Regions from separate parts of the Protofrankia sp. BMG5.30 genome, predicted to be linked through region 3. Evidence: predicted binding sites of a transcription regulator. Region 3 holds the regulator's gene; each other region holds the start of a gene.
What was found. The regulator LexA, encoded in region 3, represses DNA repair genes until DNA is damaged. The targets are predictions, from matches to a motif close to CGAACNNNNGTTCG.

Region 1 (7,562 bases), on a different contig from region 3:
CGATCCCATCACTTCACCACGAGGACTCACAGGCATAGCGCCGAAATTAGCCCCGTTCCCGTCGGAGAGCGGAACCACAAGGTGACCGGAAACAAAAATATCAGTAAATACCGTGGTCGCCCCGGGCCCCGCCATGTTGCGGCCGGCCAGAAAATGTGTGGAAGGAAATCACGTCAGCCACGGTCGGTCCGGTGGTCGCGAACCGATCGGATCGTATGGTCGGACGAGCCCCGCCGGCCATGAAAATGGAAATGGAAGAACGACACCTTTTTGCCGTCCGTGAGCTGCGGGATCTGGCACGTACTGTGGATCCTTCGTCTCTGGAAGAACCCGATGGCCGTGGTGGTGGGATCGGGGAAGGATGGCACGGGCAGGATATGAAGCTGTGAGAGGTGTCGGTGTCACAGGCCGCGGGTTCGCGCCGTTCGTCGCGTCCGTCGGCCTGGCCGCCGCCGTGGCCGTGGTCGCCGCGATCTGGCCGTCACCCGGCCGGCACGTGCACGGCCTGCTGGTGGTGATCTCGCTGACGCTCGTCGTGGGGATGGTCGGCGCCGGTCTGCGGGTGGTCGCCGCCGCACGCGGGCGCGGGACCCGCGAGGTGACGCTCTCGGAGCCGGCGCCGGGCACCGAGTCCACCGGCGCGACCCGCGAGACGCGCGAGGTGACGGATGACGGTGGTGAATGACGACAGCGGATGACGACGGGGAGTGGACGACGACGGGGAAGGGCAGCGGGTGGGTCCGACCGATCGGCCTGTGGCCGGGTGGTATCGGGCCGGGCGGTATCGAGTAGTGTTTGCGACGTTGCCGCTGGTCGGTCCGTGCGGATCCGTTCCGCGTCCGGCCGTGTGCGGCACTGTCCCTCCTGCCACGGAACCCTCCGTGGCCGCCCGAGTCCACAGGAGGTGGGTTCACCCTTGCCACGTCATTACGAACTGATGGTGATCCTCGAGCCGGATCTCGAGGAGCGCACGGTGGCGCCGTCTCTCGACCAGTACCTGACCGTCGTCCGCTCCGGCGGCGGCGTGGTGGAGAAGGTCGACGTCTGGGGCCGCCGCCGGCTTGCCTACGAGATCCGCAAGAGTTTCGAGGGCATTTACGCCATTATCGACCTGCACGCCGAGCCGGACGTCGTCGCCGAACTCGACCGCCAACTCGTCCTCAACGAATCGGTGATCCGTACCAAGGTGATCCGGCTGCCCGAGAAGAAGCCGCGGCGGCGGGCCGCGGCCTGAAGGGAGCGGCCCCATGGCCGGTGAGACAGTCATCACGGTGGTCGGGAACCTGACGAACGATCCCGAGCTTCGTTTCACGCCCAACGGCGCGGCCGTCGCCAGCTTCACCGTCGCCTCGACACCACGCACCCTCGACCGGGCCACCAACGAGTGGAAGGACGGGGACGCGCTGTTCCTGCGCTGCTCCATCTGGCGGCAGGCCGCCGAGCACGTCGCGGAGTCGTTGCAGAAGGGCGCTCGGGTCATCGTCCAGGGCCGGCTCAAGCAGCGGTCGTTCGAGACCCGTGAGGGCGAGAAGCGGACCGTGGTCGAGCTGGACGTCGACGAGATCGGCCCGTCGCTGCGGTACGCCACCGCCAAGGTCGTCAAGGCCGGTCGCGGCGGTGCCGCCGGCGGCGGTTACAGCGGCGGCGGGCCTTCCGGCGGCTACGGTGGGCCGCCGGCGTCCGGGGGGCCGTCCGCGGGCGGCGGCTACGGCGGGCCGTCCGGTGGCGGCTCGGGATACGGCGGCGGGCCTGCCGACGACCCGTGGTCGGCGTCGCCCGGCGGCTACTCCGAGGAGCCCCCGTTCTGATCCAGCCGATCCCCGGCAGCGCCTGACCGGGGCCGGGCCCACCGGCGTCGGGCCGAAGCCGTGACGTCGGGTCGAAGCCATGACATAGGAGTGCACGATGGCCAAGGCGGCCGTGCGCAAGCCGAAGAAGAAGGTTTGCGTGTTCTGCAAGGACAAGACCGACTACATCGACTACAAGGACACCTCGCTGCTGCGGAAGTTCATCTCCGACCGCGGCAAGATCCGCGCTCGGCGGGTGACCGGCAACTGCAGCCAGCACCAGCGTGACATCGCGATCGCGGTGAAGAACAGCCGGGAGATGGCCCTGCTGCCCTACACCTCGACGGCCCGCTGAGGAGGATGACGATGAAGCTCATCCTCACCCAGGAGATACCCGGCCTCGGCAGCCCGGGCGACACGGTCCAGGTCGCTGCGGGGTACGGGCGCAACTACCTCATTCCTCGCCGGTACGCGATCGTGGCCACCCGGGGCGCCGAGAAGCAGATCGAGCAGATCCGTCGGGCCCGGTCGGCCCGGGAGATCCGCGATCTCGGGCAGGCAAAGGAGATCGCCGGCCAGCTCGCGACCCTGCCGATCCGGCTGGTGACCCGAGCGGGCAAGGAGGGTCGGCTGTTCGGCTCGGTGACGGCGACGGACGTGGTGGCGGCCGTGTCCGCCGCCGGTGGCCCGGACCTGGACCGCCGGCGGGTCGAGCTGCCCTCGCCGATCAAGTCGCTCGGGTCCCACACCGTGTCGGTGCACCTGCACCCGGAGGTCGTGGCGACCCTCAAGCTGGACGTCGTCTCCGCCTGACGACCAGCCGAACGCGGCCGGCCCACAACGGCCGCCCGCGGGACAGCACGCTGATCGGGTGACCGCGATGTCACTCACCCGGGCAGAGGCCGCGCGATGATGTTCCTTCGCGCGGCCTTCGCCTTGGACGGGCATGCTCCTGCTGGMCCGGCCGATGCCGACATCGCGGTCACCCGTTGTGCTTTCTGGACAGCCAGCTGTCAGGCCGCCGACCGCGCGGAGGCCGCGCGGGGGTCTCCGTACGATTCGTCGTCGAATTTCTTCCATCCACAGGGGATGGACGGCGATGACGCCCTTCCTGCACTGATAGCAGCACAGCCGACGTCAGCGCCGGCTGGTTGTCCACAGCCTCGACGGGCTTGTCCCAGCGATTTCCCCAGCCTTTCCGGAGTTGTGCACAGAGTTGTCCACAGGGCCTGTGGACAACTTTTTGGATGCTGGGCGGGTGCGCCCATACAGTCGACGCCGCCCGGTGAAGTGCTCGAGGAGACACCTCCCCAGGGATTGACGGGGCCGCCACTGTAGTCGAACATATGTTCGAAGATGGTGTGGTGTGGGGAAAGGGGCAGGCATGACGGGGCCGCAATCATGACGGGGCCACAGGCATGACGAGGCCACAGCCGTGACGCTGACCGATGTCGACCGCACCCGGGCCGCTTCCGGCGGGCCGGTCGAGTTCGACCGCACGCCGCCGCATGATCTGGCTGCCGAGCAGAGCGCGCTGGGCGGCATGATGCTGTCGAAGGACGCGATCGCCGACGTCGTCGAGGTGCTCTCCGCGAGCGACTTCTACCGTCCTGCGCACAGCACGATCTACGGTGTCATCGGCGATCTCTACGGTCGCGGCGAGCCGGCTGACGTGATCAGCGTCGCCGCCGAACTCGCCCGGCGGGAGCTGCTCGAGCGCGTCGGCGGGCCGGGCTACCTGCACACCCTCATCTCCAGCGTCCCGACCGCGGCGAACGCCGGCTACTACGCCCGCATCGTCGCGGAGAAGGCTGTTCTGCGCCGTCTCGCCGAGGCGGGCACCCGCATCGTCCAGCTCGCCTACGGCCCCGCCCAGGACGTGGACGAGGTGGTCGACCGCGCGCAGGCCGCCGTCTACGAGGTCACCGAACGCCGCTCGAGTGAGGACTACGCACCACTCGGCGACCTGCTCAACCCCGCGCTGGAGGAGATCGAGGCGATCGCGGGGCACGACGGCGCGCTGACCGGCGTCCCCACCGGCTTCAACGATCTCGACGAGCTGACCAACGGTCTCCACGGCGGCCAGCTGTGGATCATCGCGGCCAGGCCCGCTGTCGGCAAGAGCACACTCGGGCTGGACCTCGCCCGGTCCGCGTCGATCCGCAACAGCATGGCGTCCGTGATCTTCTCGCTGGAGATGAGCCGGATGGAGATCACCATGCGGCTGCTGTCGGCGGAGGCGCGAGTGTCCCTGCAGAACATCCGCACGGGTCGGCTCACCGACGACGACTGGGCCCGGCTGGCCCGCCGGATGGGCGAGGTCGCCGACGCGCCCCTGTTCATCGACGACAGCCCGCACCTGACCATGATGGAGATCCGGGCGAAGGCCCGTCGCCTGAAGCAGCGCAACGGCCTACGGATGATCGTCCTCGACTACCTCCAGCTGATGTCCTCACCGAAGCGCACCGAGAGCCGCCAGCAGGAGGTCAGCGAGATATCGCGTTCGCTCAAACTGCTCGCCAAGGAGCTGGACATCCCGGTGGTGGCGATCTCCCAGCTCAACCGGGCGTCGGAGCAGCGCGCGGACAAACGCCCGCAGATCTCCGACCTCCGCGAGTCGGGATCCCTCGAGCAGGACGCGGACGCCGTGATCCTGCTGTACCGGGAGGACGCCGTGGAGAAGGAGTCGGCCCGCGCCGGCGAGGCCGACCTGATCGTCGCGAAGCACRGCAACGGCCCGACCGGCACCGTCACCGTCGCCTTCCAGGGCCACTACTCCCGCTTCGTCGACATGGCCGGCTGACCCGAACGGCGCGACGCTCCACACCGCCGATCAGCTCAAGATCTCCAGCCGCCGCTCCATCTTCCCGTATCGATCTTGCAGATGATCGGCATCGAAGGACGCAGGTAATCGGCACTGAAGCGTGCAGGTGATCGGCATTCAAGGCTGCGGGAAATCGGTATCCTGAGATCATGGATGGTGTCGGCTACGTCCCGCGGAGACAACCACCGAGCGCCTTGACCGCCCGCTGATCCGCGATCTGCATCTCCCATGAGAGCAGCCAGCTCCACCGGGGTGGCTGGCCCCCGCAGGGTCCGACGGGGTTCCGAGCAGCATCTCACCGCGACGTCGGAAAGATCGCTAAACGGGGCCCGACCAGGACCGCCTACCAACAACGCACAGGTTAAAGATCAAGATTAGGGGCAGCTGGTCCAAGAGGAATCTTGTTATTGATCTACAGGCGGATTGTTTGGTGGCCTCCTCATCCAGCGGATCAGCCTCATCCAGTCGCGAAGAGGAAACGCGACAGCGATCTTCCAGATGTTCTCGAAGACGTTGTCCCCGCCGCGCTTAAAGATCAGATAGCTGAAGAGCAGCCACGACAGCCACGCGATCAGAACAACAACGATAGGTAGCGATACAACCACCAGCGGGATAGTCCAGGTCATGTCCATGCACGACTCCCCAACGAGGTTCGGCGGTTTCCGTCGCGCGATCTCACTTGATCGGACGGGTGCGAGACGACTCTGTGCCCAAGGCAAGGCGACCGCGCTTCGTGCCCAGAAAATTTGATCTTGAGGTCACTATCGGGTCATCTATGCACGTCGTACCGCTGGTTATGCGGATGAGCCGGCCGGCTGAGGTATCGACGGTAGGTGTGCCTCTTGTGGAGGCTGCCCCGCATCTTAGTCAGATCATCGAGTCAGCTGCAGGACCGGTTTGACCTGGTGCGGTAATAGTTCTTGCATTACCACAGTTTGGTCTGCATAACAGGATCATCCCGCTGCTGCGAGGCGGCTCTTCTTCTTAAGTAGATGGCGCTGTGAGGTAAAGCCCGTGGACCGCGGGATCGATGCCCTGGCCTGACCAGGTGCCGGTTCGCGGATTCATCCGAGGGGCGCCGGTTGATAATCATTGATGCGCGGAGCAGCGTGGGTGTCTATGGTCAGATAGATGCAGCATGCGAAGATCACTTCGTCCGCGGTGCCGTTGAACGTCGAGGACGTGAGTGCGTCCGCCGCGTTCCTCGTCGAGCACTTCGGCTTCCGGCAGGAGATGGCGGCCGACGGGTTCGCCTCGCTCACGCGCGACGACACCGGCATGAACGTCGTCTTCCTGCGCCGCGGGCTGCCGACGCTGCCGGCGGACCAGCGCGACAGCCACGCGGCCGGCCTGATACTCGCGTTCGTCGTCGACGACCTCGAGGGTGAGCTGGCCCGGCTACAGGCGGAGGGGGTGGCCATCACCATGCCTCTGACCACCGAGGAGTGGGGCGAGAGGGCGTTCCAGGTCCGTGACCCGAACGGCATCGTCGTCCAGCTCGTCGACTGGAACGGTGCCCCCGCGCAGTGACCCGCGCTCCGACGGCGGTGAAGCGTGTGCCTTCTGGGGTGGATGCCCCTGGGGCCGTGCTCGCGCCGAGCGGTCAGCGCTGTTTGGAGAGGATCTGGTCGATGTAGACGCGGCGGTGGCGGTCGAGGATCGGGTTGATGTCGGTGGTCGCCTTGCTCTCGAGCTCAGCGAAGATCCGGAGAAGAACCCGGACGGTTTCAGGCTTCTTGTGCGACACCACGGACAGTATCGCCTCGGTGAGCGCGCGGTTCTCGTCCAGTATTTCTATGCTGCTGGACGGCGGCACCACGAGCTCGGTCCCGTTGGGGACTAAGGCGATGGTGATGTTCGGCCGGCTGTCCGCGAGATCCCGGATGCGGTCGATCTGGGCGATCATGGCCGCGGGCGCCGCCACCGGATAGGCGAGCACCGACTCCAGCAGCACGAAGTAGAAGGTCCGCCGTTCGTCGTAGAGGATCCGCTGCCGTTCCATCCGCAGGGCGACCGCTTGGGCGCCCTCGGCGAGGTAGTCGATGTCGAACAGCTCGCAGAAACGCAGGATGATCGCCTGTGCGTATTCGCTCGTCTGCAACAGGCCGGGTACGAGGGTCGGCTGAAAGAAGCGGACGACCTGGGCGGCGGACTCGTGCTCGAGATACTGGGGCTGGAAGCGGCCGATGTAGGGGGTGGGGTCGATGACCGGGTCCGCGCCGGACACGAGGCGTTCGGCTGCCTGCCGGAACTGCGACACCACTGTCTCCGGCTCGTCGAGCGCACGCACGATCGCTTCGACGTCGTCAGGGCTGGGTGTGACCGTACCGGTCTCTATTCGGGATATTTTCGACTGACTCATCCTGGTTCGGCTGGCGAGCTCCTGGCCGCTGAGCCGGTGCCGGTGCCGCAGGGCCGCGAGTTCGGCTCCCAGCTGCGCTCCGGCCGCTCGGGCCGAAGCGTCATCGTCCGGGAGGTTTCTCATGCCACACCCTTCCGAGTCGGTCCGGAGATCCGAGCGGCCCAGCTCCCTGGCTGGCCAGAATGACAGCGACGCGGTGGCGGATGACGTTCGCGTCGCCGCGCCGCGGCGGGTTGCGTCGCGGGTTCGCCGTTACAGGTTCCTTCAGGCCGTGTGGGTGGCTGGTCGGGGGGCCGGTCAGGCCTGTAGCGCCTGGGCGGCCTGACGCAGGAGCGCGACCGGGATGCGGACCATGGATTCGCCGTCCGGTACGTCGTGACCGGAGTCGACCACGTACCCCTGCACCAGGACGGTATCGGGGCCCTCCTGATAGACGGTTGGACAACTTCCCGAATAGTCGCAGGAAGTAGCAATGACTATACCTGGCGTGTTGGCGCTCACGGTGGCTCCTGGTCGCGATGAACGGGCATGGCGGGACGACCCGGCGCCCAGCGGGCCAGGGTCGACGCGATCGTGGTTTTCGCGTCGT
Region 2 (4,452 bases), on a different contig from region 3:
CGACAGCCGGTTGTGGCCGCTGGCCCGGCATGTGATCACCATTGCCCATGAGGGAGGACATGCGCTGGCCGCGGTCGRCAGTGGCCGGCGGCTCGGTGGTATCCGGCTGCATTCCGACACGTCCGGTGTGACCGTGTCGGCTGGGCGGCCGACCGGGCCGGGTGTCGTCGTCACGGTCGCGGCCGGCTATATCACGCCTTCGTTGCTCGGCCTCGGCGCCGCCGCCCTGCTTGCGGCCAATCAGGTGAGTCTGATGCTGCGGCTGAGTGTCATCCTGCTCCTGGGGGTGCTCGTCGCCATCCGCAACGCCTTCGGTGTGTTGTCCATCGTGCTCAGCATCGGGACTGTCGTGGCGGTGTCGGTCCTGGCGTCGGACCGTCCCCAGCAGCTGTTCGCCATGTCCATCACCTGGTTTCTCCTCTTCGGAGGACTGCGGCCGATCATCGAGGTGCAGCGGACCCGCAGCCGGGGCCGTGCGCCGACGTCGGATCCGGATCAGCTGGCCCGGCTGACCGGTATGCCCGCGGGACTGTGGGTGGTCTTCTTCGCCTCGGTCTCCCTGTTCTGCCTTGTCATGTCGGCCGAATGGCTCGTGTGGTAGCAGCCCGTATGACGGCAGCCCGTATGGTGACTGTGCGGCGCAGGAATACCGCGCTCCGCGCCCGGCCAGCCATGCTTCCGACGGACGTGGCCCTGGTGAGCATGGCTTCGGCGGATACGGCTGTGCCGGGTACAGCCTCGGTGGGTACAGCCTCGGTGAGCGGTTACCGCCGGCGGCCGTCCGATATTGGGCGGTCGCGGATGGGCACCATGCGGTACGGACGGTTGTCTGGCACACTGCGAACACATGTGCGGTCGCTACGCCAACGCCCTGGGTGGGCAGCAGCTCGCAGAGTCGTTCTCCGCATGTGACGAAACAGGCGGCGTACAGCCGAACTTCAACGTCGCGCCGACCGCTTCGGCCCCGGTGGTCGTCATCCCGCCGGGCCAGCAGCCGACACCGACCTCCCGGCTGCGGCTGGCGCGCTGGGGCCTGGTGCCCTCGTGGGCCAAGGATGCCGCCATCGGCAACAAAATGATTAACGCCAGGGCAGAGACGGTGGCGACCAGACCCGCGTTCCGCGCCGCGCTGCGGGCCCGCCGCTGTCTCGTCCCGATCACGGGTTACTACGAATGGCAGCGGACCGAAGGGGCCCGGCGCGCGCAGCCGTACCTGGTACGCCCAGTCGACAACGAACCTGCCGCGCTCGCGGGGCTGTACGAGCTGTGGCGCCCGCCCACGGGCGGTACGCTCGCGACCTTCACCATCATCACCACTACGGCGCCGGCCGGTCTGGAGTCCCTGCATCCGCGGTCGCCGGTCGTCCTTCCCCCGGTGGCCTGGTCGCACTGGCTTGATCCTGTCCTGGCCGATCCTGCGGTGCTGACCAGCATGCTCGGGCCCGCGCCAGCCGGGGTGCTGCGTGCCTACCCGGTCGACACCCAGGTCGGCAACGTGCGTAACAACGGTCCGCATCTGCTGGAGCCGGTCACCCTGGCCGACGACGTGGACGGAGCGGGTTCGCGGGCCGTCCACCCCGGTGCGGTCCCGATCGACCATGATTGACTTCCGTCCGCGGGCCACCAGCCGGATGACGCGCTCCAGGTGCGTCCGTGAGAGCGTCCTGAAGCTGCCGAAGAGGCTCCTCACGCGGCCCACCGCCAGGACGCGCTGATCCGCGGGCCGCAGGAAGCGACTTTCGGGACCGCATGCTCCCAGTCGGCCTGGCAGCGGCCACCCATCACCAGAAGATCTCCGGACGCGGGGAGCAGCGTCCGACCGGCACCGCCACCGCGCGGACGGAGCCGGAAGGGGCGCCGCGCCCCCAGCGTCACGATCGCGATCAGGGTGTTACCGAGCCTGCGCAGTTCACGGTCGCGATGGAACGCGACGCTGTYGTCGCCGTCGCGGTAGAAGTTGAGCCCGACCGAGCCGAACGGCACCTGATAATGCGCGCACAAAGAGCTACATATCGTGGCCAGGATGGGGTGGGGGAGAGGCTCGGTCGCCTTGTACCACCGTGACAGTCGTGGATCGTCCACCATGCGCTCGTACATCCACCGTCGACCCTGCCGCCAGGGGACCTCGCTGGCGAGGGTCCCGTAAAGGTCGTCAGCGCCGCGCAGCCACCCCGGCGCCACGTCGACCCATGACGTCCCGTCGAGGCGGATGCGGCTGAACGTGGGGTTGATGGAGACCGCGGGGTCGCCGCTGGTCAACAGGCTGCACTGGAGGGGCATAGAGATACAATACCCGAACATACGTTCGATATCGAGCGTGTCGGGCAGGCCAGCCGTCGTGCGCCGCGCTCTGYTTGCCGCGCTCTGGTTGCCGAGCGTCTGGCAACGCGGATGACCGGAGCGGCCCCGTGGTGCCCGATGCTCGGCGGGGCCGCTCCCGGGGTGTCAGGCCCGTGACTCCCGGCGGGCCGCGAGAGCGAGCGCGATCTGGCCGATGCCATGCACGATCAGCTCGATCCCAAATAGCACCGCCAGGATGAAGACGGTGGCCGCTGGCCACGCCAGGGCGAGAATGCCGATGCCCATCGCCAGGAGGCCGATGAACACACCCCACCCCCATGAGCGTCCGTGCCCGCGCGCGTAGCCGGCCATGGCGATACGCGCGACGCCAGCCACCAGCAGGCAGATTCCGACGATGAGGGCCACCGCCCGCAAGGTGACACCCGGCCAGGCGAGYACGACGATCCCGCCGATCACGAGCAGGACGCCGAAGAAGCTGGCAGTCTCCTCGCCCGCACGGGCTGTCGCGACCATATCCATGATCCCGGCCAGCACCAGCCCAGCGCCGATCAGGATCGCCAGTGTGCGCGCGGCGGCGAAGGGGTGGGCGACCAGGAGCACGCCGAGAACCGTCACCGCGATCCCCAGGAAGAGTCCTGCCATCCAGACCGCGCTCGAAGCTCCGCCGTGGTGGCGGTGCGTCTCTGCCGTCGTCATCATGATCGCCATCTCCAGGGCCGCTCATACCTTCCGACCTGGACAAGGGGTTCCCCGCCCTGGACAAGGGGGTTCCCCGCGTCGGGTGCCGCCAGTCCTCGATACCGGCCCTGGCCGGCGCCCGCTCCTTACCGCTACGGTCCTTCTCCGATACTCAGCGGCGTCCCGGCCGTTCGTGTCGCGCCCGCCCGCCGCCCGCCGGCCCGGTGACGGGCGGCTCCGGCCGGGTGCACCGGATATACCGGGATGCCCTGGCCGGAGCGGTGCTGCCGGCCCGTCGGCGGCCTCGCGCGGTCCTGGATTCTGGATCGAGGCAGTTCCTGACCACCACGCGGCCACCGGTCATTGGCCCTGCGCAGTTCTGATCAGGACGTCCTGATGGCCGAGATGTCAACGTCGATCTTGACTGTGTCGCTGATGAGGACACCCTCGCCTCCAGCGGCGCGTTCCAGGTGAGGCCGAAGTCCTTCCGACTGAGGGAGGACGTGGCGGCGAACCCCACCCGGCTGTTGCCGAACGAGTCCACCGCGCTGCCCTGGAACTCGACCGCCACCTCGACCACATGCGTGGTGCCGTGAATGGTCAGGTCGCCGGTGACCACATAGCTGTCCGGATCGTCCCCTGGTTTGATGCCCGTGCCGGTGAAGGTGATCGTCGGATACGTGTCAGCGTCGAGAAAGTCGGGGGAGCGCAGGTGGGTGTCGCGGTCGGAGTTCCCGGTGTCGATACTGTCGGTGTTGATGCTGATCGTGGCATGCGAGGCCGTGGGCCTGGAGCCGTCGAGGTGCAGGGTGCCYTCGAAGGACCTGAAGCTGCCCCGGACGGTCGCCACCATCGCGTGTCGGACGGCGAAGCCGAACCGACTGTGAGCGGGGTCGATCGTCCAGGTGCCGGTGAGGTTCTCGATGGCGGTGCCCGGTACGGTCATGATGATCTCCTCTTCAGGCCTTCTCCTACGAGTCGTGTTCCCGCGAGCGGGTTCTTCCCAGGACTTCGCAGACTCTGCTCACATGATCATTTTCATGCGGCCCCGAAGTCAGTTGTGCGGGCAACAATCTATTCCCTGGAGGCGCTGGCCGTCGATCGCTTCGCTCCCGGCCCGGAGCCATGGCTGCTGTCGGTGAGGTCGGCTCCCACCGTGTCGTCCGATGCGTCGGTCCGGGAGATGGCGGTCGATCCGCGCAGTTCGGCCTCCCGGAGGAACAGACTGATCGCGAATGCTGCGATCCCGATCGGAACGGCCACCAGAAAGACCCGGCCGAGTGAGTCGGCATAGGCGGTTCGTACCGCTTCACGTATCGGTGCGGCCAGCCCCGCGACATCGCGCGGAGTTGAGACAAAACGGTTGGCGGCGGCATTTCCGGGCTGCGCGCCGGGTATTCGCAGGGCGATGTTCGTGGCCAGTTGGGTGGTGAGCACCGCCCCCAGGGCGGACGCGCCGATGGCGCCTCCCAT
Region 3 (8,160 bases):
AATAATGCGGACGGACCGTAACAATCGTCACCGAGAGTACGTGAGATCACGAGAGTGTCACGAGCTTCCGGCGCTGCCCGCCACCGGCCCCGGTACCCTCACACGATGTCATCGTCGGCTCTGCCGTCCGAGGTGCTCACCGAACTCCGAACGTCCGCGATCGAGGTACTGCGGGACAACGATCTGGGTGGGGCGACCCGACCGTCTCCGACGCTCTACCCGCACCAGTGGTTGTGGGACAGTTGCTTCATCGCCATCGGGCTACGGCACATCGACCCCGAACGGGCCAGCCGGGAAATCCTCTCGCTGCTGCACGGCCAGTGGCCCAACGGGATGATTCCGCACGTCATCTTCTCCGGCTCCGGCAGCTACCACGCCGGGCCCGACCGGTGGCGCTCCGATCTCGTCGACGGCGGCCCGGAGCATGTGCAGACGACCGGCGTCACCCAGCCGCCGATGATCGCTGAGGCCGTCGTCCGCGTCGGCGAGGTGTTCGACCCGGCCCGGCGCCGCGAGTTCTACCGGGCGATCTACCCGGGTCTGCTGCGCTACCACTGCTGGCTGTACCGCGAACGTGACCCCGACGACACCGGGCTGGTCACCCTGGTCCACTCGTGGGAGTCGGGGATGGACAACACCCCCGCCTGGATGGAGCTCACTCGCAGGGCAGCCCCCATCCCCCTGAAGCTCATCCGCCGGCTCAACGGGGACGGCGCGCTCGACGCCCTGCGGCGGGACAACAAGGAGGTCCCGTCCGACCAGCGGCTGTCCGCCACCGACCTGTTCACCCTCTACCACCTGGTCGGGGAGCTACGCGACGCCCGTTACGACTTCAGCCGGATCCGCGCCTCCCGCGTCCCGCTGGTACAGGACGTCGCCTTCAACGCGATTCTCGCCCGCGCGAACGACCACCTGCGCGACATCGCCGCCGACATCGGCGAACAGCTGCCCAACCAGCTGCTGCGCTCGGCCCGCCGGACCAGGGCAGCGTTGCCCACCCTGTTCGCCGACGGCATGTACTGGAGCCGGGACGCGCGTTCCGGCCGGCTGATCAGCAGACCCACGGTCGCCGGCTTCCTCGCCCTGTATGCCGGTGTCGTGCCCCCTGACAGCGTCGAGGACCTTGTCAGCCGGATGACCGCGCGGCGGTTCTGGCCGGCCCACGGCATCGCCAGCACCCCCACCGACGATCCCGACTTCCAGCCCCGCTGCTACTGGCAGGGCCCGGTCTGGGTGAACATGAACTGGCTGCTCGCCGACGGGCTCGACCGCGCCGGCCGCGGCGACCTCGCCGAACGGCTGCGCGCCGGCACGATCTCGATGATCGCGGGATCCGAGGGCCTGTACGAGTACTACTCGCCGTTCGACGGCACCGGGGTGGGCAGCAACCACTTCTCGTGGACGGCGGCCCTGCTCCTGGACCTGCTCGACGGCCGGAAAGCCGCTCACCACCTGCCGTCCGCCCGCACGGGCGCGGACGACGGAGAGCACCTGACCCGGCGCGGCGGCTGACCGGCCGCCGCGCCGGGTCAACCGGCCCGAGCGATCAGCTGCAGCCGCTGGTGGAACCGCACTGTTCGCACACGTAGCAACTGCCCGCGGGACGCATGGTGACCCCACAGGTGAAGCACAGTGGCGCGTCCACCACGTTCTGGGCCGACAGCGCCTCACCCGGTGGGACACTGCGCGGCATCGCGCCCCGCACCTCCAGCGTCGTGGGCAGGCCCACCTGGTGGGTGTGGACGGCCCCGGCATCAACCGCTGCCCCGGCCACGTCGGGCCCGGCCACCTCGGCCACCTCCGGGTCGGCTGTCTCGACCGCGTCCGCCGGGCCGGTTCCCCCGTGCTGGCCGGTGAGCTGGCGGGCCCGCTCCTGCGCGCTGAGGACGCCGAGCTCCGCGCGGGTCTGTTCGGGGAGGTAGTCCAGGGCGAGGCGGCGGAAGAGGTAGTCCATCACCGACTGGGCGATCCGCACGTCCGGGTCGTCGGTCATGCCGGCCGGCTCGAAGCGCATGTTGATGAACTTGCGGACGTAGGTCTCCAACGGGACGCCGTGCTGGAGCGCGATCGAGACCGCGATGGCGAACGCGTCCATCACGCCGGAGAGGGTCGAGCCCTGCTTCGACATCTTGATGAAGACCTCGCCGAGCCCGTCGTCGGGATACGACCCGGCGGTCAGGTACCCCTCGGCGCCACCCACGGTGAAGGAGACCGTCTGCGACTGGCGGATCTTCGGCAGCCGGCGCCGGACCGGGCGGTGCTCACCGGACGGCGCGGCAGCGGGCTGCGCGGCCGTCTGCTCGCCCGCGCCCCCGCTCGCGGACCGCTTCGCGCCGCGCAGGTCCGACAGCGGCTGGCCGACCTTGCAGTTGTCCCGGTAGATCGCCAGTGCCTTCAGGCCGAGCCGCCACCCTTCCAGGTAGATCTGCTCGACCTCCTCGACCGTGGCCGACGTGGGCATGTTGACGGTCTTGGAGATGGCGCCGGACAGGAACGGCTGGACCGCCGCCATCATCCGGATGTGCCCCATCGGGGTGATGGCCCGCTCCCCGATCGCGCAGTCGAAGACCTCGTAGTGCTCGCGGCGCAGGCCGGGAGCGTCGATGACGTGGCCGTGCTCGGCGATGTACTCGACGATCGCCTCGATGGTCTCCTCGGCGTAGCCGAGAGCGCGCAGCGCGGCGGGAACCGTCTGGTTGACGATCCGCATGCTGGAGCCGCCGACCATCTTCTTCATCTTCACCAGCGCGAGGTCGGGCTCGATGCCGGTGGTGTCGCAGTCCATCGCCAGGCCGATCGTGCCGGTCGGGGCGAGCAGGCTGACCTGGGCGTTGCGCCAGCCGTGCTTCTCCCCGACGCTCTGGGCACGCTCCCACTCGCGGGCGGCGACGGCGAGCACGCGGGCGTCGTCGGTCCCGACCGTGCGGACGGCGTCGGTGGCGGCGGCATGCTTGCGGATCACCCGGCGGTGGGCGTCGGTGTTGCGCGCGAAGCCGTCGTAGGCCCCGAGCGCCGCCGCGATCTCCGCCGAACGGCGGTAGGCCGTCGCGGTCATCAGCGACGTGATGGCCGCGCCCATGGCCCGGCCGCCCTCGGAGTCGTATGCGCGGCCGGTGGCCATCAGCAGCGCGCCGAGGTTGGCGTAGCCGATGCCGAGCTGGCGGAACATCCGGGACACCCGGGTGATCTCCGGTGTCGGGAAGTCCGCGAAGCATATCGAGATGTCCATCGCGGTGATGATCAGTTCAACGGCCGCCACGAACGCGTCGGCGTCGAAACTGAGGTCCTTGCGCAGAAACTTCATCAGGTTGAGCGACGCCAGGTTGCAGCTGGAGTTGTCCAGATGCACGTATTCGCTGCAGGGGTTGCTGGCGCTGATCCGACCGGACTCCGGGCAGGTGTGCCAGTCGTTGATCGTGTCGTCGTACTGGATCCCGGGGTCCGCGCAGTCCCAGGCCGCCTGGGCGATGGTGCGGAACAGCGACTGGGCCGAGATGGTCTCGACCGTGCGCCCGTCGAGCCTGGCCCGCAGGTTGAAGTCGGCGTCGTCGATGACGGCCCGCATGAACTCGTCCGTCACCCGGACGGAGTTGTTGGCGTTCTGATACTGCACCGAGACGATGTCACGGCCGCCGAGGTCCATGTCGAAGCCGGCGTCCCGCAACGCACGGATCTTGCTTTCCTCACGGGACTTGGTCTCGACAAAGTCAACGATGTCCGGATGATCAACATCGAGTACGACCATCTTCGCGGCCCGTCGGGTCGCGCCGCCCGACTTGATCGTGCCGGCCGAGGCGTCGGCCCCGCGCATGAAGCTCACCGGGCCCGAGGCGGTACCGCCCGAGGACAGCAGCTCCTTGGACGATCGGATACGCGACAGGTTCAGCCCGGCGCCCGACCCGCCCTTGAAGATCAGCCCCTCCTCCCGGTACCAGTTGAGGATCGACTCCATCGTGTCGTCGACCGAGAGGATGAAGCAGGCCGAGACCTGCTGCGGCGCGGACGTGCCGACGTTGAACCACACCGGGCTGTTGAAGCTGAACACCTGGTGCAGCAGCATCCAGGTCAGTTCGTGCTCGAAGATCTCGGCGTCCGCCGGCGAGGCGAAGTACCCGTGCTCGGTGCCGGCCGCGCCGTAGGCGCGCACGACCCGGTCGATGAGCTGACGCAGGGACCGCTCGCGGGCGGAGCTGCCGAGCGCGCCCCGGAAGTACTTGCTCGTGACGATGTTCGTGGCGTTCACCGACCAGAAGTCGGGGAACTCCACCCCGCGCTGCTCGAAGTTGACCGAGCCGTCGCGCCAGTTGGTCATGACGACGTCCCGCAGCTCCCAGGTGACCTCGTCATAAGGGTGGACACCCGGCGAGGTGTTGACGCGTCGCACCTTCAGGCCGGTGGCCCTGGGGGCGGCCTTGGTGGCGGTCTTGCTGGCTTTCGTGCCACGGTTGTCGGTCATGGCGCTCCTCGTCTGGCGTCGGTCGGATGGTGTTCCTCACCAGCTGTCTGTCGTGTCGGGGTGRGTGGCTACGACGGCGACCGGTCGGCCCGCCCGCGCAGATCGGCGATCYCCGCCTCGAAGTCCTCCAGCGACTCGAAGGACAGGTACACCGAGGCGAACCGCAGGTAGGCGACCTCGTCGAGCTCCCGCAGCGGTCCGAGGATCGTTCGGCCGATCTCGTCCGAGGRGACCTCGGCAGCCCCCGAGGCACGCAACGTGTCCTCGACCAGCTGGGCGAGCCGGGCCAGCGCGTCCGCCTGGACCGGTCGCCCCTGGCATGCCCGCCGCACGCCGGCGATCACCTTCCCGCGGCTGAACGGCTCGGTGACACCGCTGCGCTTGATGACCCGCAGTGACGCCTCTTCGATCGTCGTGAAACGACGGCCGCAGGACGGGCACGACCGGCGGCGACGGATCGCGGCGCCCTCCTCAGCCTCCCGACTGTCGACGACCTTGCTGTCGGGGTGTCGACAGAACGGACACCGCACGCACAACCCCCAAGATCTTGTCAACTCACAGCCATGCAACTACAAGATGTTGTGGTCAACACTAGGACCGGACACTACGACCTGGCAAGCTGGCCAGTGTGTGGAGCCTCCTGACAAATCCGTCACAGCGAACCCGTCATGACAGACCCGTCACGAGGACCTGTCACGGCAGGCGGAGCGTCTGGCCGGGGACGAGATCGGTCGTCTCCAGCCGATTGAGGCCGGCCAGACGGGCCACGGCCACCCGGGTGTCACCGTCGGGAGCCAGCCCGCGGGCGATGCCCCACAACGTCTCCCCGGACCGGACCACATGGACGCGCGCCGGCCGGTCGTCCCCGGTCGGCGCGGCCGACGACGTCACCCGGGCCACGGACAGCACCAGGCAGGACACCAGCATAACCAGGACAACCAGGACAACCCGGCCCCGCCCGGTCAGCCGCAACGGAGGCTCAGCCGACGCCCGCATCGTCCACCTCCCCAACTTCCACCAGCACGTACCACTTCCAACAACATGATCAAAGAACATCCGTTCGATCGAACGCCTGGTCGAGTTTMTACTGCACGGCCCCGACGGAATCGTCGTGACACGCTCGAACAGACGTTTGAGATATCCGGCCGCGACGGTTACGGTCGTAGCGATCAGATTCAGGTCAGATCCAGGTCAGATCCAGGTCGTGGCCGCYGCTCCGGTTCACGGCAAAACGTCGGATATGCCGGGAGCGTAAGTCTGCCATGACCGACAACGAAGGAGTACGGCAGGGATGACCACCGACGACAACCGCACCCGCCGTGGCCGGCCCCCCCGCGGCTCCGTGCGCGACCTGCCGGACGGGCCGGCGGACGCCGCGGGCCTGACCCCCCGCCAACGCAAGGTGCTTGAGGTGATCCGCGACGCTGTCGAGCGCCGAGGCTACCCGCCGAGCGTGCGGGAAATCGGCGATGCGGTGGGGCTCACGAGCACGTCCAGCGTCGCGCACCAGCTGAAGACGCTGGAGGAGAAGGGCTTCCTGCGCCGTGACCCGCACCGCCCCCGGGCCATGGAGGTCCTCTCCGCACAGGCACCGGTACGCCCCGTGGCACGCCAGGCCCCCGGCGTCGGTACACTCACGGCGGGTTCGTCGACGGACGGCCCCGCACAGGCGGRCTACGTGCCGGTCCTCGGCCGCATCGCCGCGGGTGGGCCGATCCTCGCCGAGCAGGCGGTCGAGGAGGTCTTCCCGCTCCCCCGCGAGATCGTGGGCGAGGGCACCCTGTTCACCCTGCGGGTCGTCGGGGACTCCATGGTCAACGCCGCGATCTGTGACGGCGACTGGGTGGTCGTCCGCCAGCAGCCGGTCGCGGACAACGGCGAGATCGTCGCCGCGATGATCGACGGCGAGGCGACGGTCAAGACACTGCGCCGTCGTGACGGCCACGTCTGGCTCGAGCCGCAGAATCCGGCCTATGCTGACATTCCGGGTGACAGCGCGACGATCCTCGGCCGGATCGTCGCGGTCCTTCGCCGGGTCTGATCCTCCCGGGAGGGAGCATGGGCACAGGTGTCGACCGGCACCGCACCGGTCGGGTCGTGGCTGTCGTGGGGCCGACAGCGGCCGGCAAGAGCGACCTGGCGATCGCGCTGGCCACCGAGCTGGACGGTGAGATCGTCAACGCCGACTCCATGCAGCTCTACCGCGGGATGAACATCGGTACCGCCAAGGTGCCGCCGGCGGAACGCGGCGGTGTCCCCCACCACCTGCTCGATGTCTGGGACGTCACCCGCGCCGCCGACGTGGCGTCCTACCAGGCGCTGGCCCGACAGGTCGTCGACGGTCTGCTGGCCGCCGGCCGCACGCCGGTGCTCGTGGGCGGCTCCGGGCTCTACGTCCGGGCCGTCCTCGACGACCTCGCCTTCCCCGGCACCGACCCGGCCGTGCGGGGGCGGCTGGAGCGAGAGCTGTCCGAGCGGGGCCCGGCCGCGCTGCACGCCGATCTCGCCGCGCGGGCACCGGCGGCGGCCGCCGCCATCCTGCCCGGCAACGGCCGCCGTATCGTGCGCGCGCTGGAGGTGGTGGAGCTCACCGGCAGCTTCACCGCCTCCCTGCCGGAACACCGCTCGGTCTACGACGCGGTCCAGATCGGCATCGACCATCCTCAACTCGACGCGAGGATCGCCGACCGGGTGGCCGGCATGTGGGCCGCCGGCATGATCGAGGAGGTCCACGCCCTCGTCAGCATGGGCCTGCGGGACGGCCCCACCGCCTCCCGGGCGCTGGGCTACGCCCAGGTTCTCGCCTGGCTCGACGGCGCGCTCGATTCGGCCGAGTCGGCCCGGCTCGCGACAATTGCCGCGACGCGCCGACTGGCACGTAGACAAAGGTCGTGGTTTCGGRGCGATCCTCGCATAATTTGGCTMGACCGTCCCGACGTCGAGCAGGTGGCGGGCATGGTCAACCCGGCCTGAACGTGCGGCGGGTCCGTGGCCCGTTCTTCCCGTCGTCTGGAGACACCCGTCGTCTGGAGACATGTGTGACCGCGATCGAGTTGAACCTCGTCCCGGCCCTGTGTGCCGCGTTCGACGACGGGTCGTTACAACTGCACTACCAGCCCGAGGTCGACCTGCGCACCGGGTCGGTTCCCGGGATGGAGGCCTTCCTGCGCTGGCACCATCCCGACCGGGGGCTGATGAACCCGTCGCAGTTCATGCCGGCCGCCGCGGCCGCGGGCCTGTCCGACCAGGTCGGCCGCTGGGTGTTACGCACCGCCGTGGCCGAGGCCCGGACATGGCACGAAATGGCCGCGGGAACCGCGATCCGCCCACCCCGGCTGTGGGTCAACGTGACCGCCGACCAGCTGACCCGGCCCGGTTTCGCGATCGAGGTGGAACAGCTCATGCACGGACGTGCGCTGCCACCGGGAGCGCTCGGGCTGGAGTTCACCGAGCAGACCCTCGGCCTCGCGCGGGTCGGGGTGCCCCGGCTGCTGGCCCGGCTGCGTTCGTTCGGACCAGCGATCGGCGTCGACGGTTTCGGCACCTGGTACGCGTCGCTGTCCACCCTCGACGTCCTGCCGCTGGACATGGTGAAGATCGACGGCCGCTTCCTCCACGCGATGCAGCGGGACCTGGAGGGCGAGGCGGTCCTGGCCTCGATCATCACGCTGGCCCACCGGCGGCAGATGGTCGTGACCGCCGAG

Region 1: the regulator LexA is predicted to act here: its motif matches at 3,127-3,140, upstream of dnaB (replicative DNA helicase).
Region 2: the regulator LexA is predicted to act here: its motif matches at 2,295-2,308, upstream of BL254_RS06580 (alpha-ketoglutarate-dependent dioxygenase AlkB).

What each region holds. Positions count from the first base shown of each region.
Region 1 is NZ_MOME01000005.1:51,230-58,791, forward strand. It holds gene BL254_RS02050 (metallophosphoesterase family protein) at 1-9, opposite strand, end outside; gene BL254_RS02055 (hypothetical protein) at 386-685, shown strand; gene rpsF (30S ribosomal protein S6) at 917-1,234, shown strand; gene BL254_RS02065 (single-stranded DNA-binding protein) at 1,248-1,808, shown strand; gene rpsR (30S ribosomal protein S18) at 1,906-2,142, shown strand; gene rplI (50S ribosomal protein L9) at 2,154-2,600, shown strand; gene dnaB (replicative DNA helicase) at 3,223-4,590, shown strand; gene BL254_RS02085 (hypothetical protein) at 5,016-5,243, opposite strand; gene BL254_RS02090 (VOC family protein) at 5,743-6,141, shown strand; gene BL254_RS02095 (helix-turn-helix transcriptional regulator) at 6,215-7,096, opposite strand; gene BL254_RS25590 (hypothetical protein) at 7,271-7,474, opposite strand.
Region 2 is NZ_MOME01000010.1:298,725-303,176, reverse strand. It holds gene BL254_RS06590 (M50 family metallopeptidase) at 1-601, shown strand, start outside; gene BL254_RS06585 (SOS response-associated peptidase) at 848-1,606, shown strand; gene BL254_RS06580 (alpha-ketoglutarate-dependent dioxygenase AlkB) at 1,687-2,280, opposite strand; gene BL254_RS06575 (HdeD family acid-resistance protein) at 2,446-2,943, opposite strand; gene BL254_RS06570 (YceI family protein) at 3,152-3,925, opposite strand; gene BL254_RS06565 (MDR family MFS transporter) at 4,054-4,452, opposite strand, start outside.
Region 3 is NZ_MOME01000011.1:96,214-104,373, forward strand. It holds gene BL254_RS07165 (amylo-alpha-1,6-glucosidase) at 106-1,512, shown strand; gene BL254_RS07170 (vitamin B12-dependent ribonucleotide reductase) at 1,547-4,456, opposite strand; gene nrdR (transcriptional regulator NrdR) at 4,525-4,986, opposite strand; gene BL254_RS07180 (LysM peptidoglycan-binding domain-containing protein) at 5,150-5,452, opposite strand; gene lexA (transcriptional repressor LexA) at 5,748-6,497, shown strand; gene miaA (tRNA (adenosine(37)-N6)-dimethylallyltransferase MiaA) at 6,515-7,429, shown strand; gene BL254_RS07195 (EAL domain-containing protein) at 7,495-8,160, shown strand, end outside.